Regions from separate parts of the Thioclava sp. NG1 genome, predicted to be linked through region 2. Evidence: riboswitches for the same ligand, from Rfam matches in the RefSeq annotation. Region 2 holds a riboswitch; the other holds the start of a gene.
What was found. Region 2 has a riboswitch for cobalamin ahead of nrdH (glutaredoxin-like protein NrdH). Riboswitches for the same ligand answer to the same signal wherever they lie in the genome.

Region 1: it holds a riboswitch for cobalamin, as region 2 does, so the genes downstream of both, DEM26_RS07355 (TonB-dependent receptor plug domain-containing protein) here and nrdH (glutaredoxin-like protein NrdH) in region 2, are expected to answer to the same signal.

What each region holds. Positions count from the first base shown of each region.
Region 1 covers NZ_QFBB01000003.1:372,545-380,277, forward strand. The annotation lists gene DEM26_RS07345 (FecCD family ABC transporter permease) at 1-771, opposite strand, end outside; gene DEM26_RS07350 (ABC transporter substrate-binding protein) at 768-1,634, opposite strand; gene DEM26_RS07355 (TonB-dependent receptor plug domain-containing protein) at 1,621-3,435, opposite strand; cobalamin riboswitch at 3,574-3,767, opposite strand; gene DEM26_RS07360 (DUF475 domain-containing protein) at 3,797-4,834, opposite strand; gene DEM26_RS07365 (DUF1499 domain-containing protein) at 4,998-5,423, opposite strand; gene speB (agmatinase) at 5,420-6,391, opposite strand; gene DEM26_RS07375 (RrF2 family transcriptional regulator) at 6,784-7,263, shown strand.
Region 2 covers NZ_QFBB01000005.1:17,758-25,490, forward strand. The annotation lists gene DEM26_RS10725 (homocysteine S-methyltransferase family protein) at 84-1,133, shown strand; cobalamin riboswitch at 1,211-1,405, shown strand; gene nrdH (glutaredoxin-like protein NrdH) at 1,503-1,724, shown strand; gene nrdI (class Ib ribonucleoside-diphosphate reductase assembly flavoprotein NrdI) at 1,740-2,162, shown strand; gene nrdE (class 1b ribonucleoside-diphosphate reductase subunit alpha) at 2,144-4,303, shown strand; gene nrdF (class 1b ribonucleoside-diphosphate reductase subunit beta) at 4,312-5,289, shown strand; gene DEM26_RS10750 (amino acid ABC transporter ATP-binding protein) at 5,309-6,094, opposite strand; gene DEM26_RS10755 (amino acid ABC transporter permease) at 6,091-6,771, opposite strand; gene DEM26_RS10760 (amino acid ABC transporter substrate-binding protein) at 6,844-7,614, opposite strand.

The sequences.
Region 1 (7,733 bases), on a different contig from region 2:
GAGGCCGACGAAGCCGATCGCACCCGCGACCGCCGTGGCCGCACCGACCATGAGCGCGGTCCCGAAGACGACCTGAAGCCTCAGTTTTTTCAAAGAGATACCAAGCGAAGCTGCAGCATCCTCCCCAAGGCTCAGCGCATCCAGCCCGGCCCCTGCGCGTAGCAGGATCAAAGCGCCCACGATCAGGAACGGCAGTGCCAGGGCAACATGGGTCATCGACCGATCGGCAAGCGAGCCCATCATCCAGAACACGATCTCGGCCGCGGCATAGGGCGACGGAGCGAGGTTCAGCACCAGCGCGGTCGCCGCCGCCGCCAGCGCGGAGACGGCGATGCCTGCAAGGATCAGAACCAGCGCCCGGCCCTCGCGCCCGGCAAGGATCAAGATCAGCGCGACGGCCACGCCCGCGCCCGCCAGCGCGGCGAGCGGCAGGGCCAGGGCGAAGAGCGCGTAGAGCCCGGTCTGGATCGCGATGACCGCGCCAAGCGCCGCCCCTGCAGAGGTGCCGATCAGCCCAGGCTCGGCAAGCGGGTTGCGCAGGAAGCCCTGCATCGCGGCGCCAGACAGCCCCAGCGCGGCGCCAACGCCGATACCGAGGATCGCGCGCGGCAGGCGCAATTCGCGCATCACCAAGCCCGCCGCGCCATCGCCGGAAATGAGCGCGGATATCCCGTCGAGCGGCGAAATCCCCGACGGTCCGATCAGCAGCGACGCTGCGAAAAGCACCGCGCAGAAGGCTGAGAGGAGAATGAGGATCGCGCGATAACTCATTGCGTTAACTTCTCTTTCTCGAACTTGCGCCCAAGCGTCGCCAGTTGCCCTACCGCATTCAGCATCGCCGGTGCGCCGCAGGTCCAGCTCGCATCGCGCAGGCCCCGCACGACCGGAAGATCGCGCAGCACCGGGTGCGCCAGCACCTCCTGCGCGCGGCTCGTGCCGGTGCCGCCTTGCGAGCCCCCCACGACCACCAGATCGGGGCGATCCATCACCAGATCTTCCAGCGGCAACCGTCCGCCCCAGTCGAGCCCCGGCCCGCTGACGACGTTCTGAAACCCTGCCATTTCAAGGATTTGCCCTTCAAGGGTCCGCGGCCCGTAGCCATAGCCCGAGGGCCCGATGATCGCAGCTTTCAGCCCCGGCGCGGGTGTCTGGATCGCCGCCAGCCGCGCATCGAAATCCGCGAGCATCTTCGCCGCGCGACCGGGATGGCCAAGAAGCTTGCCCATCGTCTCGATCCGGCCGCGGATCTCGGGCAGCGAGGTGCCCGGCGGCAGTTGCTCGACCCGGATCCCGAGCGTGCGCAACATGCGGATCGTGTCGGGGTTCGACCACGTATCGGCCAGCACGAGATCGGGATGGAGAATCGAGATTTCCTCGGCGCGACCGTAGTTTACGGGAAGGTCTTCAGCCTGTTTCCAGTGCACCGACATCGACGGGTCGGTCGCGAAATGGCTGACCGAGACGATCTGCGACGGATCGGCCAGCGCCAGCGCCAGCTGATCGGTGCAGAGGTTCATGGAGACGACCCGCCGCGGCACATCTCCCGCAGGCTCTTCCGCCCATGCGGAGGAGGTCGCCGCCAAGGCGGCGAAAAGGGCGGCGCAAACCGCCCATTTCAGATCAGAACCGCGCACGCAGCCCCACATAGGCGGCGCGACCCGAGGTGCCGTAGCCCGGCCAGAGCTGGTAATCGGTGTCGGTCAGGTTCTCGATGCGCAGATAGGCCTCCTTCTCGTTGCCCAGATCGTAGGTCATCTGCGCGTTCAGCAGGCCGTAATCGGGCTGGCTCTGACGATCGGTGACCACACGCATATCGGCGGCGAGCGTGATCTTGTCGGTCACCTGCGCGTCGATGCCCGCGGTCAACGTATGACGCCCGAAGGCCGAGTTCCACGTCGATCCCGACGACAGCCCGTCGGGGTTCTTCCAGTCGAGATAGGTGTAGCCGAGGCTGTAGTTGATCTTGCTGGTGATCGGCCCTTTCAGCCCCAGCTCCAGCCCCTGCCGCTTCGCGGTGCCCGAGGTCTGGTAGTAGGTGCCGTCGTAGTCGATCAGGTCGTCCACCTCGATATGGAACAGCGTCGCGGTCAGCTTATGCGCACCGAAGTCACGCTCGACGCCGAGATCGTAGCTCAGCGATTTCTCGGGCTTGAGGTCGGGATTGCCCACGTAGCCGTCATAGAGTTCATAACCCGACGGCGCGCGGAAGCCATTGCCGATCGACGCCCGGTAGAGCGTCGCGGCGTCGGCCTGCCACGTCACGCCCAGACGACCCGTGGTGTTGCCGCCGAAATCCGAGTGATCGTCGTGGCGCGCGGAGGCGGTCACGTTCACCCCGTCCATCGGCGAGAAAGCATATTCACCGAAGATACCCGTATCCGCCGTCAGGACGTGGCCCGAGACATAGGTGCCTGTATAGGTTTCCAGCGTGCGATCCGCCCCGAAGGTCAGCCGCCCCGGCCCGAGATCGGTCGAGGCTTTCCAGTCGAGTTTGCGGCGCTTGCCCTCGTAGCCATAGTCATAGACCGGATACCAGCGCGAGGTCGTGTAATAGGTCAGACCGAGCTCGTGATCGAGCGGGCCGGTCGCGAATTTCGCGAAGAGACGTCCGCCCCGCTCCTTGTGGATCGTGTATTCCCCGTCGTCGGAGGGCGGCGAGGTGAAGGCATTGTCGAACTCGCCCCGATCGTTCTGCGCGAACCCGTTGAAGCCGATCAGCAGATTGTCGGAGATGCGCTTCTGCGCGCGCAGGCTGACACGGTCGGCGCGGTAGCCGTCCTTCTCGGTATTGCCGTTCTTCTTGTCGGCGGCCGAGAAGCCTGCAGTGTAAATTTTCGACAGCTGAATCGCGAGCTCGTCATCGCCCTTCTTCCAGCCGAAATTATAGGCCGCATTCGCGGTGTGGTAGGAGCCGAGCTCGAGCTTGACGCTTTGGCTCACGCCATCCTCGGTCGGGCGCGGCGTGTCGAGGTTGATCACACCGGCGACCGCCTGCCCGCCATAGACCGCCGATTGCGAGCCGCGCATGATCTCGACCCGGTCGTAGTTGAACGTGTTGAACCGGCCCAGGTCGGGCAGCACCTGCGTCGCCGACGGATCGGAGACGTCGATCCCGTCCACCACGACCTTCACGTAGTTCTGCGACACGCCGCGAATGGTGAAGCCGGTCTGCGCGCCCATCGGCCCGCGCGACAGGATGCCGACGCCCGGCGACTGCGCGATCAGGTTGGCGAGACGGGTCTGGCCCGAACGCTCCAGCTCCTTGCGCGACAGCACGGTGACCGCCTGCGCGGTCTTGTCCGACGATTGCGGCTCGAGCGCGCCGTGATAGATCACGATCTCATCGAGTTGGTAAGGTTGCGCATCTTGCGCGAGCGCGGGGCCTGCCAGCGCTGTGGTGAGCATCAGGCCCACGGTCAAACGGGTGCGGATCATATCCAATTCCCTCGTGCCGCGACTCTGCGGTCGCGTGAACTTCGCATTGCAAGTCTTTGGAAATTTGGAATTTCCGCCGACGGTGAAAAATGTCACCACTGACGGAAGACCGCCTCCGCTGCGCGCCCCGCACAGGCAGAAAGGATGAGCGCCTCGGCAGGTCTCCTGGCTCGCGGGTCCTGGTTCCGGCTGGCCTTCCCGGGTCTCCCCAGTGGCTCAGTCAGCCGTCACTCGCCGCTCACAGTTGCGGGGGCAGCCCCGGAATGAATGCACGCATCGCACCGGGTTCCCTTTTCATCCGCTTTCGCGGAACCGAAGTGCCCCTGCTGTGCCGCGCGCGCCGCACTGAGTCAAGAATATTTCAGCTTTCCACGGCGCGCCGGCAGCGTCGGTTGAACCGGATCGAGGATAGCAGCGCGAGACCGATCAGCCCGGCCCCGATCAGGCCGGTGATCACCTCGGGCACTTCCACCAGCGTCTGCGCGAACATGACGACGGAGAGGATCAGGATCGACCAGAAGGCGCCGTTCTCGAGATAGCGGAATTCGCTGAGCGTGTTGCGCTCCACCAGCATCAGGGTCATCGAGCGCACGTACATCGCGCCGATCCCCAGACCGATCGCGATCAGAAACAGGTTCTGGGTCAGCGCGAAGGCCCCGATCACCCCGTCGAAACTGAAGGACGCATCGAGCACTTCGAGATAGAGAAACGCGCCGAGGCCCGCCTTGGCCGTCTCGGCGGCGATATTCGTCCGGTCGAGCACGTGGCTGAGCACCTCGACGCCGAGAAAGGTCGCAAGACCGCAGATGGAGGCGAAGAGGAACTCGTCCTCGCGCCCCTCCGGCAGAATCCAGGTGAAAAGCAGAACGACGACCAGCACGAAGCCGATCTCCAGGCCCCGGATCGACGCGAGCGCGCGCAACCGGCGCTCCAGCGCGCGGATCCAGTCGACCTCCTTGCCCTCGTCGATGAAATAGGTGAGCGCTACCATCATCAGGAAGGCGCCACCGAAGCCCGCGATCGACAGATGCGCGTCCTCGATGATCTCGGCATATTCGGCCGGGTGTTTCGCAGCCAGAAGAACCGCATCCCACGGTCCGATCCCGGCGGCGATCACGACGATCAGAAGCGGGAAGAGGATACGCATCCCGAACACCGCGATCAGGATACCCCATGTCAGGAAACGACGCTGCCATTTCGGCGTCATCTGGTGCAGCTTGTTGGCGTTGACGATGGCGTTGTCGAAGCTCAGCGAGATTTCCAGCACGGCCAGCACGGCAGTGATCATCAGGAAAGAGACCGCGCCGCCAAGCCCGCCGGTCTGAGCGAACCCCAGCGCGAAGGACCCGACCAGCCCTGCCACCGTGACGGCGATGGCCCAGGAAAAATAACGATACATGATGGTCATGCTGGCTCCGGCTGCATGAGGCCTCACTTAGGCTTCGCCCCCCGTCTTCGCAAGGGAGCGCACTGTCAGAGTTGGTCTGTGTGACCCTACGGCGTGGGGCGGGTCGGCGGGAAAACGCGGCGCAAGATACCCTGCGCACGGCGGGTCGCGCCCGCTAGAGCCCGACCTCGTCGAGCCAGCCCTTGATCCGCGCCTCGTTCACCCCGAGATCGGATTTCCCGTAGACGAGGTGCCCGCGGATCTGCAGCGTATCGCCTTCGATCCAGAGCGTGGTGACATCGGGAAAGCCCCAGACGGCCGAGCGCGTCACATAGGCCGCGTAGCCCTCGTCGGCGCTGCCCGCGACGCGCTTGGTGCGCGCGGTGCCCCGGATGATCTTGTCGAGCGCGGCCATCTGCGCCGGCGGATCGGAGACGTCGCGCACGGCCTGAAACCCGCCTGTCTCCGGGTGGTCACCGGGCGCTTTCGCCAGCCCGTCGACATCGAAGCGCGCCGGATCAATCGGGGCGAGGCGCACCCACCCGTCGGCCGCCACCACGACGGCGAGCCCGAGCGCGAGGATCGTCACGGCCCGTTTCATGCCCCCCTCTCCCGCATCGCCCAGCCCGCAAGGGCGATCAGCTCGGTCGCGACATGAGCCCCGGCGATCGCCGTCACCCCGGTCGGATCGTAGGGCGGAGAGACCTCGACCACGTCGCCGCCGATCAGGTTGATGCCCTTCAGCCCGCGCAACAGCTCTGCCGCCTGCCAGCTCGCCAGGCCGCCCCAGACAGGCGTACCGGTGCCGGGCGCGAAGGCCGGGTCCAGACCGTCGATGTCGAAGGTGAGGTAGCAGGGTCTATCACCCACCACCGCGCGGATGCGTTCGAGCGTGGGACCGATCCCTTCGCGATGCACGCTCGGCGCATCCACGATGTTCACGCCCAGCGTATCGGGATTGTCGGTGCGGATGCCGACCGAGACCACATTCTCCGCCCGCAAGACGCCCGACTTGATCGCCTTGTAGAGGAAAGTGCCGTGGTCGATCCGGTCCATGTCGTCATCGGCCCATGTGTCGGAATGGGCGTCGATCTGGATCAGCGCGATCTCGCCATGCGCGGCGACTGCCGCGCGCAGGATCGGAAGCGTGATGAAGTGATCGCCGCCGAGCGTGATCGGCACCACGCCCGCCCCGAAGATCGCGCCGAGATGCGCCTCGATCCGGCCCGGCACCTCGGGCACATTGGCATAGTCGAAGGGCATGTCACCGTAATCGACGATCGCCAGCTCGGAGAGCGGGTCATAGCCCCAGCCATAGGGCGCATCGAAAGCCTGCAGCGTCGAGGCTTCGCGGATCGCGCGCGGCCCAAACCGCGTGCCGGGGCGATTGGTCACCGCCTGATCGAAGGGGATGCCGGTCACGGCGATCTGCGCGCCTGCGAGGTCTTTCGTGTAGCGCCGCCGCAAGAAGCTGGTCGCGCCACCGAAGGTATTCTCGAAGCTCAGACCGCGCGCATCTGCGCGCGTAAAGGCCTGATCCACTTGGGTTTTCGCATCTTCCAGAGCCATGGGCGCCCTCCCTTTCGCCCGCGAAATCTGCGCCAGCCCTCGCGGGAGGTCAAGTTGCCCCGCAAGGCGACGAGGGATGCGTCCGAACCCGCGCACTCCGACAAGGGCCCGCCCGGGACGATCCGGGCCGGGCAGCGCCCGCAACCGCGCGAACCGGGCGCAGAAGACCGAAGCTCTCATTCGCTCACGCCACCGTGTGCCGCGACTTCATCGAATGGACGCGCCCGCCGCGCCGGCCCGGCAGCCCCGCTTCACCCAACCGATATTGGCCCGCGTGACAACGGCGCGGCAAAATCTCGCCTCGGCGCGAAAATTTCCAATGAATGTGACATAGGTCAAACTTGCGAGGCAAACTTATCTATATCACCGCCGCGTGAGCTGGAGGAGTTACGATGCGTTTGACCACTCGAACCAATCTCGCGATGCGTGTGCTGATGTTCTGTGCGGTCAATCCGGACCGCACCGTGCGCAAGCACGAGATCGCGGAAGCCTGCAATGCGTCCGAGAACCATCTGGCGCAGGTGATCAACACCCTTGCGCATGAGGATTTCATCACCACCCTGCGCGGCCGCGCCGGTGGCATGAAACTTGCGCGCCCACCCGAACAGATCGGCGTCGGCAACGTGCTGCGCGCCTTCGAGGCCCGCCTGCCTTTCGCGGAATGTTTCGACACCGAGACCAACACCTGCCCGCTGCGCGACGCCTGCCTGTTCCGCGATGCGCTGAGCGAGGCGCTCGAGGCGTTTTACGGAACGCTCGACCGCAAGACCATCGCCGATCTGGTCGAGAACAACACCGCGCTGGAAGCGATGCTCAGCCTGCCCGGCCTGCAACCCATCCCGATCTGCACGGCGGCGCGAGCTGCGCGATAGCCCTTTGAAACAACGCTCCGCGCAGGCGGCCACGATAGGTCCGAATTCTTGACGCACTCGCGCCAAAATCCGCGCTTTCGTGTCGGCGACGTCACAGTTTCATGACGGTCGCTCACGCCAATGCGACCAAAAATCAGTTTCGCTTGACCGACCCTTTTCTCGGCGAGAGCCTGTGGCTACTTGTCGCAGCAACGGGAAGACCCCGCTAGAACGCGACTCATCACAAGGCTTAGGTCATGCAACAGCAATCGGGCAATCAATCAGGCCAGCAACAGCAAGGCGGCACGAACCGTCCTGGCCAGCAACAAGGCCAAACGGGCAATACGACCCAACAGAACGGCACCGTATTCGACGATTGGGCGTCCATCTGACGCCCTCTCTCGCGCCGCGATGATAGCGGCCCAGGCAGGCCCCGCAACCGGCATCTTCATCCACCGCCGGTTTTCGCGCCGCCCGCCATTCGATCTCTC
Region 2 (7,733 bases):
ATTGCAGTAGGGAGCGTCATTCGTTCCCTGCGAGGCTCGGCTCTGTCCAACGATGGTCATGGATGAACTGAGAGGATCTCTCCATGAATGACAACAAACTGACCCGCCTGCTCGACGCGCGCCCGGTAATCTGCGCCGAGGGCTTTCTGTTCGAACTGGAACGGCGCGGCTATCTGACCGCCGGGGAATTCGTGCCCGAGGTGGCGCTCGAATACCCGCAGGCGCTGCGCAATCTGCATGTCGATTTCCAGCGCGCCGGCAGCGATATCGTCGAGGCCTTCACCTATAACGGCCACCGCGAGAAGATGCGCGTGATCGGCAAGGAAGACCTGCTGGAGCCGCTCAACCGCGCGGCGCTGAAGATCGCCCGCGAGGTCGCCAATGCCAAGACCGGAAACCTGATGGCGGGCAATATCTCGAACACGAATATCTGGGACCCGGCCGATCCGGCGCGGCAGGCCGAGGTGCGCGCGATGTTCGACGAGATGGTCGGCTGGGCGGTCGAGGAAGGCGCGGATATCCTCATCGGCGAGACCTTTTACTACGCGAGCGAGGCGCTATGCGCGCTCGAGGCCGCGAAGGCGTCGGGGCTGCCGGTGGTGCTGACGCTGGCACCGATGGCGGCCAACGAGATGATGGACGGGGTCGGCATCGTCGAGACCTGCCAGCAGCTCGAACAGGCGGGCGCCGATGTCGTCGGGCTGAACTGCTTCCGCGGGCCGCAGACGATGATGCCGTGGCTGCGCAAGGTGCGCGCGGCGGTGAGCTGCCATGTCGGCGCCCTGCCCGTGCCCTACCGGACCACGAAGGAGGAGCCCACCTTCTTCAACCTCTCCGATCACAACGGCTGCACCTGCCCCTCGCCGCATGGCCGGACCTTTCCGACCGCGCTCGATCCGCTGGCTTGCAACCGCTACGAGATCGGCGCCTTCGCGCGTGAGGCGCAGGCGATCGGGGTGAATTATCTCGGCGTGTGCTGCGGGGCGAGCCCGATGCATATCCGCGAGATGGCCGAGGCCGTGGGTCGCGAGACCGAGGCCAGCCGCTTCTCGGAGCGCATGGAGAACCACTTCATGTATGGCCAGAACGCCCGCCTTCCGGCGCATATCCGGGCGCTCGGCGACGGGGCCTGAGCCTTGACACAGCCCTGTCGCGCGAGAGTTTCGCGCGCCAGGGCAATCTATATATTGACACCACCACACCATGCATCCCAATATGATGTTGCTTTGGTTCCTGCGAGTCACTCCGCAGGCGAAGAGGGAAGCCGGTGGAATTCCGGCGCTGCCCCCGCAACTGTAAGCGGCGAGCCTGATGTCCGAATGTCACTGGTGCGATGCGCCGGGAAGACGGACCGAGAGGCGTTCGAGCCGCGAGCCAGGAGACCTGCCAGAGCAGATAGACGACGACCGCGGCGGAGGGCCCGGGCGCGTGGCTATGTGCTGCGGCACCCTGCCCACGAGCCTTGTCCTACGCGGCCGACAGCAAACAAAGGGACAGGACACATGACCATCACCGTCTATTCGAAACCGGCCTGCGTGCAATGCACCGCCACGACCCGTGCGCTGGATGCGAAGGGGATCGACTACAACGTGATCGACCTCACCGAGGATGCCGCCGCGATGGAGATGGTGCAGGACCTCGGCTACCGTCAGGCGCCCGTGGTGATCGCGGGCGAGGATCACTGGGCGGGCTTCCGGCCCGACATGATCGGACAGCTCAACTGAGCGCGGGCCCGGATCATGGGACAGGCAAGGCTGATCTATTACTCCTCGGCCTCGGGGAACACGCAGCGCTTCGTGGAGCGGCTGGGTCTGCCCGCGCTGCGTCTGCCCCTCTCGGCGGAGGCTCCGATGCCGTACCCGCCCGGCCCCTACGTCCTGATCTGCCCGAGCTACGCCGACGGCAAGGGGCGCGGCGCGGTCGCGAAACCGGTCATCGCCTTTCTCAACGATCCCGCCCGCCGCGCGGGTCTGCGCGGCGTAATCGCCAGCGGCAATCGCAATTTCGGCGCGCTTTTCGCCTGCGCGGGCGATCTGCTGGCGCGCAAATGCAATATCCCCGTTCTCTACCGGTTCGAACTGGCGGGTACCGACACTGACATCGACCGCGTGCGCGCGGGTCTCGACAATTTCTGGAGGCTGGAATGCTCGACAGCGACGTGAAACCGAGCGGGGCCACGGCCTCGGAATTCGCGGGGCTTGATCACCACGCGCTCAACGCAATGCTCAACCTCTATGACGCGGAGGGCAATATCCGCTTCGACGCCGACCGGATGGCGGCGCGGCAATATTTCCTGCGCCATGTGAACCAGAACACGGTGTTCTTCCATTCGCTGGACGAGAAGCTCGGCTATCTGGTGGAGGAAGGCTATTACGACGCCGCCGTGCTCGATCAGTATTCGCGCAACTTCCAGCGCGCGATCTGGGATGCGGCTTTCGCGGCCAAGTTCCGCTTTCCGACCTTCCTCGGCGCGTTCAAATATTACACCTCCTACACGCTGAAGACCCGCGACGGGCAGCGGTACCTCGAACGCTACGAAGACCGCGTCGTGATGGTGGCACTGACGCTCGCGCGCGGCGACGAGGCGCTGGCGATGCGCCTCATGGAGGAGATGCTGGCAGGCCGCTTCCAGCCCGCGACGCCGACCTTCCTCAATGCGGGCAAGAAGGCGCGGGGCGAATTCGTCTCCTGCTTCCTGCTGCGGCTGGAAGACAACATGGAAAGCATCGGGCGCGGCATCAACTCGGCGCTGCAACTGTCCAAACGCGGCGGCGGCGTGGCCCTGATGCTGACCAATATCCGCGAATATGGCGCGCCGATCAAAGGGATCGAGAACCAATCCTCGGGCGTGATCCCGGTGATGAAGCTGCTCGAAGACAGCTTCAGCTATGCCAACCAGCTGGGCGCGCGTCAGGGCGCGGGCGCGGTCTATCTGCACGCCCATCACCCCGACATCCTGCGCTTCCTCGACACCAAGCGCGAGAATGCGGACGAGAAAATCCGGATCAAGACGCTGAGCCTCGGCGTGGTGATCCCCGACATCACCTTCGAGCTCGCGAAGAAGAACGAGGAGATGTATCTCTTCTCGCCGCATGACGTGGAGCGGGTCTATGGCTGCGCCTTCTCGGAGATTTCCGTGACCGAGAAATACCACGAGATGGTCGATGACGCGCGGATCCGCAAACGCAAGATCAACGCCCGCGCCTTCTTCCAGACGCTGGCCGAGATCCAGTTCGAAAGCGGCTATCCCTACATCATGTTCGAAGACACGGTGAACCGCGCCAACCCGATCGCGGGACGGATCACCATGTCGAACCTGTGCTCGGAAATCCTGCAGGTGGCCGAGCCGTCGGAGTTCGATGAGGACTTGGGCTATGCGCGGATGGGCACGGATATCTCGTGCAATCTGGGCTCGCTCAACATCGCCAAGGTGATGGATGGCGGCGATCTGGGCGCGAGCGTCGGGGCCGCGATCCGGGCGCTCTCGGCGGTGTCGGAGATGAGCGCGATCAACGCCGTCCCCTCGATCCGCAAGGGCAACGAGGAAAGCCACGCGATCGGTCTGGGTCAGATGAACCTGCACGGTTTCCTCGCCCGCGAGCGCGTCCATTATGGCAGCCCCGAGGGGATCGAGTTCACCTCCGTCTATTTCGCCGCCGTAGCCTATCACGCGCTGGCGGAGTCGAACCGGCTGGCCGCCGAGCATGGCCGGAGTTTCAAGGGGTTCGAGGCCTCTGCCTATGCCGATGGCAGCTTCTTCGAGAAATACGTCACCCGCGACTTTCTGCCTGAGAGCGACACCGTAACGGCCCTGTTCGACCGCTTCGGGATCACCCTGCCCACCCGCGCCGACTGGGCCGAGCTGCGCGACCGGGTCATGGAGTGCGGCCTGTGGAATCGCAACCTGCAAGCCGTGCCGCCCACCGGCTCGATCAGCTATATCAACAACGCGACAGCCTCGATCCACCCGATCACCGCGAAGATCGAGATCCGTAAGGAAGGCAAGATCGGCCGGGTCTATTACCCCGCGCCCTACATGACGAACGACAATCTCGAGTTCTACCGCGACGCCTATCAGATCGGCCCCGAGGCGATCATCGACACCTATGCGGCAGCGACCGAGCATGTCGATCAAGGTCTCTCGCTGACGCTGTTCTTCCCGGCCGAGGCCACGACCCGCGACATCAACCGCGCCCAGATCTATGCATGGCGGCGCGGCATCAAGACCATCTATTACATCCGCCTGCGCCAAGCGGCCCTCGAGGGGACCGAGGTGCAGGGCTGCGTATCCTGTTCCCTGTGAGGCCCGCCATGAAAGATCTGCACACATCCCGCCCCGTTCCGCGTGCCGTCAACTGGAACCGCCTTCAGGACGACAAGGATCTCGAAGTCTGGAACCGGCTCACCTCGAATTTCTGGCTGCCCGAGAAGGTGCCGCTGTCGAACGACATTCAAAGCTGGTCGCAACTGACCGAGGATGAGCAGACGCTCACGATCCGGGTCTTCACCGGGCTGACGCTGCTGGACACGATCCAGAACACCGTGGGCGCGCCTGCGCTGATGGCGGATGCGGCGACGCCCCATGAGGAAGCGGTGCTGTCCAACATCGCCTTCATGGAGGCCGTGCATGCGCGCAGCTATTCCTCGGTCTTCTCGACACTGTGCAACACCGCCGAGGTCGACGAGGCGTTCCGCTGGTCGCAGGAAAACCCGCATCTGCAGGCCAAGTCGCGGCTGATCCTCGACGAATACGACGCGACGGCGAGCCCGTTGAAGCGCAAGGTGGCGAGCGTCTTTCTGGAAAGCTTCCTGTTCTATTCGGGCTTCTACCTGCCGATGCACTGGTCGAGCCGCGCGCGCCTGACCAACACGGCCGACCTGATCCGCCTGATCATCCGCGACGAGGCGATCCACGGCTATTACATCGGCTACAAGTTCCAGCGCGCGTTGGAGCGGGCGACCGAGACCGAGCGCACCGAGATCAAGGATTTTGCCTTCTCGCTGATGTTCGACCTCTATGACATCGAGGGCCGCTATACCGAGCAGCTCTATGACGGTCTGGGCCTGACGGAGGATGTGAAGCACTTCCTGCATTACAACGCCAACAAGGCGCTGCAGAACCTCGGCTATGAGGCGCTCTTCCCCGAAGAGGCGACGCGCGTGAACCCCGCGATCCTCGCCGCGCTCTCGCCCGGATCGGACGAAAACCACGACTTCTTCTCGGGCTCGGGATCGAGCTACGTGATCGGCAAGGCGGTCGCGACCGAGGACGAGGACTGGGCGTTTTGAACCCGCCGCCGCCCGCGCCTCAGACGGGGCGCGGGGCAGTATCCGGGGCTGCGGTCTCGCCGGTCGATTTCAGCGTGGCGATGAACCGCTTGGTGCGCTCGCGCTCGGGCGCGTCGAAGACCTGCCGCGCCGGGCCGGTCTCGACCACGCCGCCGCTTTCCAGCACGACCACCCGCTCGGCGATCTGCGAGGCAAGGCGCAGGTCGTGGGTCGCCATCACCATCGTCGTGCCCTCGCGGGCCAGCTGTGCCAGAACGTCGACGACTTCCGCCGCCAGTTCCGGATCGAGCGCCGAGGTCGGCTCGTCGCAGAGCAGCACTTTCGGCGACGGGGCGAGCGCGCGGGCAATCGCGATGCGCTGCTGCTGCCCGCCCGAAAGCGTCGCGGGCCAGGCATCGGCCTTATGCGCCATTCCGACCTTCTCCAAGAGCGACATCGCGCGCTCGCGGGCTTTCGCGGCGGGCCAGTTCTGCACGGTCACGAGGCTCTCCATCACGTTCTCGATCGCGGTGCGATGCGGGAAGAGCTGGAAGTTCTGGAACACCATCCCGGTCTGTTGCCGGATCGACTGGATCTGGGCGCGCGACAGCTTGCCGCCTTCGGTCAGCGTCACCGAAGCGTCGCCGATGGCGAGCGTGCCGCTCGTGGGCACTTCCAGCAGGTTGATGGTGCGCAAAAGCGTGCTCTTGCCGCCACCGGAGGGGCCGATCAACGCGGTCACGGAGCCCTCAGGCAGAGACAGCGAGATCCCCGACAGAACCTCGTTCTCGCCGAACCGCTTGGTGATATTCGACAGCTCGATCATGTGCGTTCCTCCAGAAAGCCGCCATATTGCCCGAGGCGCCGTTCGAGCCGCCCCTGCAGCGCCGACAGGACCGAGCAGAGCGCGAGATAGATCAGCGCCGCCTCGACATAGAGGACGAGCGGTTCATAGGTGGTCGCGACGATCCGCTGCGCCGCCTGAAACAGTTCCGGCACGGTGATCGCTGCGGCGAGCGACGTATCCTTCACCAGCGAGATGAAGCTGTTCGACAAGGGCGGCACCGCGACGCGCGAGGCCTGCGGCACGATGGTGCGGGTCATCGTCTGCCGCCAGTTCATGCCGATGGAATAGGACGCTTCCCACTGCCCCTTGGACACCGAGGACAGCGCCGCGCGCAGGATTTCCGACGTGTAGGCGCCGACATTCAGCGTGAAGCCGATCAGCCCCGCCACGAAGGCGTCGAGCGTGATCCCGAGGCTCGGCAGCCCGTAGAAGATCAGGAAAAGCTGCACCAGAAGCGGCGTGCCCCGGATCACCCAGACATAGAACCGCACGATCCACACCAGCGGACGCGGCCCGAACAGCCGGATCACCGCGCAGAGCAGCCCGAGCGCAAGGCCCAGCGTGAAGGTGATGAGCGTCAGCGGGATCGTGAAGGTCACCGTCGCCTGCAAAAGCGGCACGAGCGATGACCACATCAGGGGCAACCAGTCAGCCATAGCGGATCCTTTCTGCAAGCCTCACGCGCCTCCGGGCCGAACCCCGAAGGCGCGCGCGGCTCGACATGCGGCTTACTTCGAGACGTCTTCCCCGAAATACTCTTCGGAGATTTTCTGGTAGGTCCCGTCGGCCTTCATCTCGTCGAGCGCCTTGTTGATCGCAGCCAGCAGGTCGGGCTGGTCCTTCGCGATGATCACGCCGGAATAGTTCGCATCGGGCATGGTCGCGGCCAGCTTCACGGGGGCGTCCGGCTTGTTCTTCTTGAAGTCGAGGAAGGACAGGCTGTCATTCACCGTCGCATCGGCGCGGTTCTGGATGACAAGCGCGATCGACTGATCGAACCCGTTCGTGCCGATCAGTTCGGCACCGTGATCCGAGGCGATCTTGCCGAAATTGCTCGAGAGCGTCTGGGCGGCGGTCTTGCCTTTCAGATCGTCGAAGCCGGTGATGTCGGTCTCGTCCTTGCGCACGATCAGCGCCGCTTTCGACGCGATATAGGGCTGCGAGAAATCGTATTTCTTCTTGCGCGCATCGGTGATGCCCACCTCGTTGATCACCGCGTCGTAGCGGTCGGCATCGAGCCCAGCGATCAGGCCGTCCCAGCGGCCTTCGAGGAACTTCACCTTCACGCCCAGCTTTTCGCCGATGGCGCGCGCGATGGCGACGTCGAAGCCGGTCAGCTTTCCGGATTCGTCATGGTAGGTGAAGGGCGGATAGGTGCCTTCGGTGCCGACGCGGAAGACGCCGTCTTTCTGGATATCAGCGAGGCTCGCGGCCTGGGCCGCGGGCGCCACGATCCCGGCGAGGGCTGCGATGGCGATGAGGATGCGAACGGGTTTCATGCGAGATACCTCCGATAGGTCGAAGACGCCGCCGTGGGGCGCGTCAGAATGACAGGCGCCTTACCTAGTAACGCCGCATACCGGAGTCGATGCGCCAGACAAGCATCTGATAAAATTAG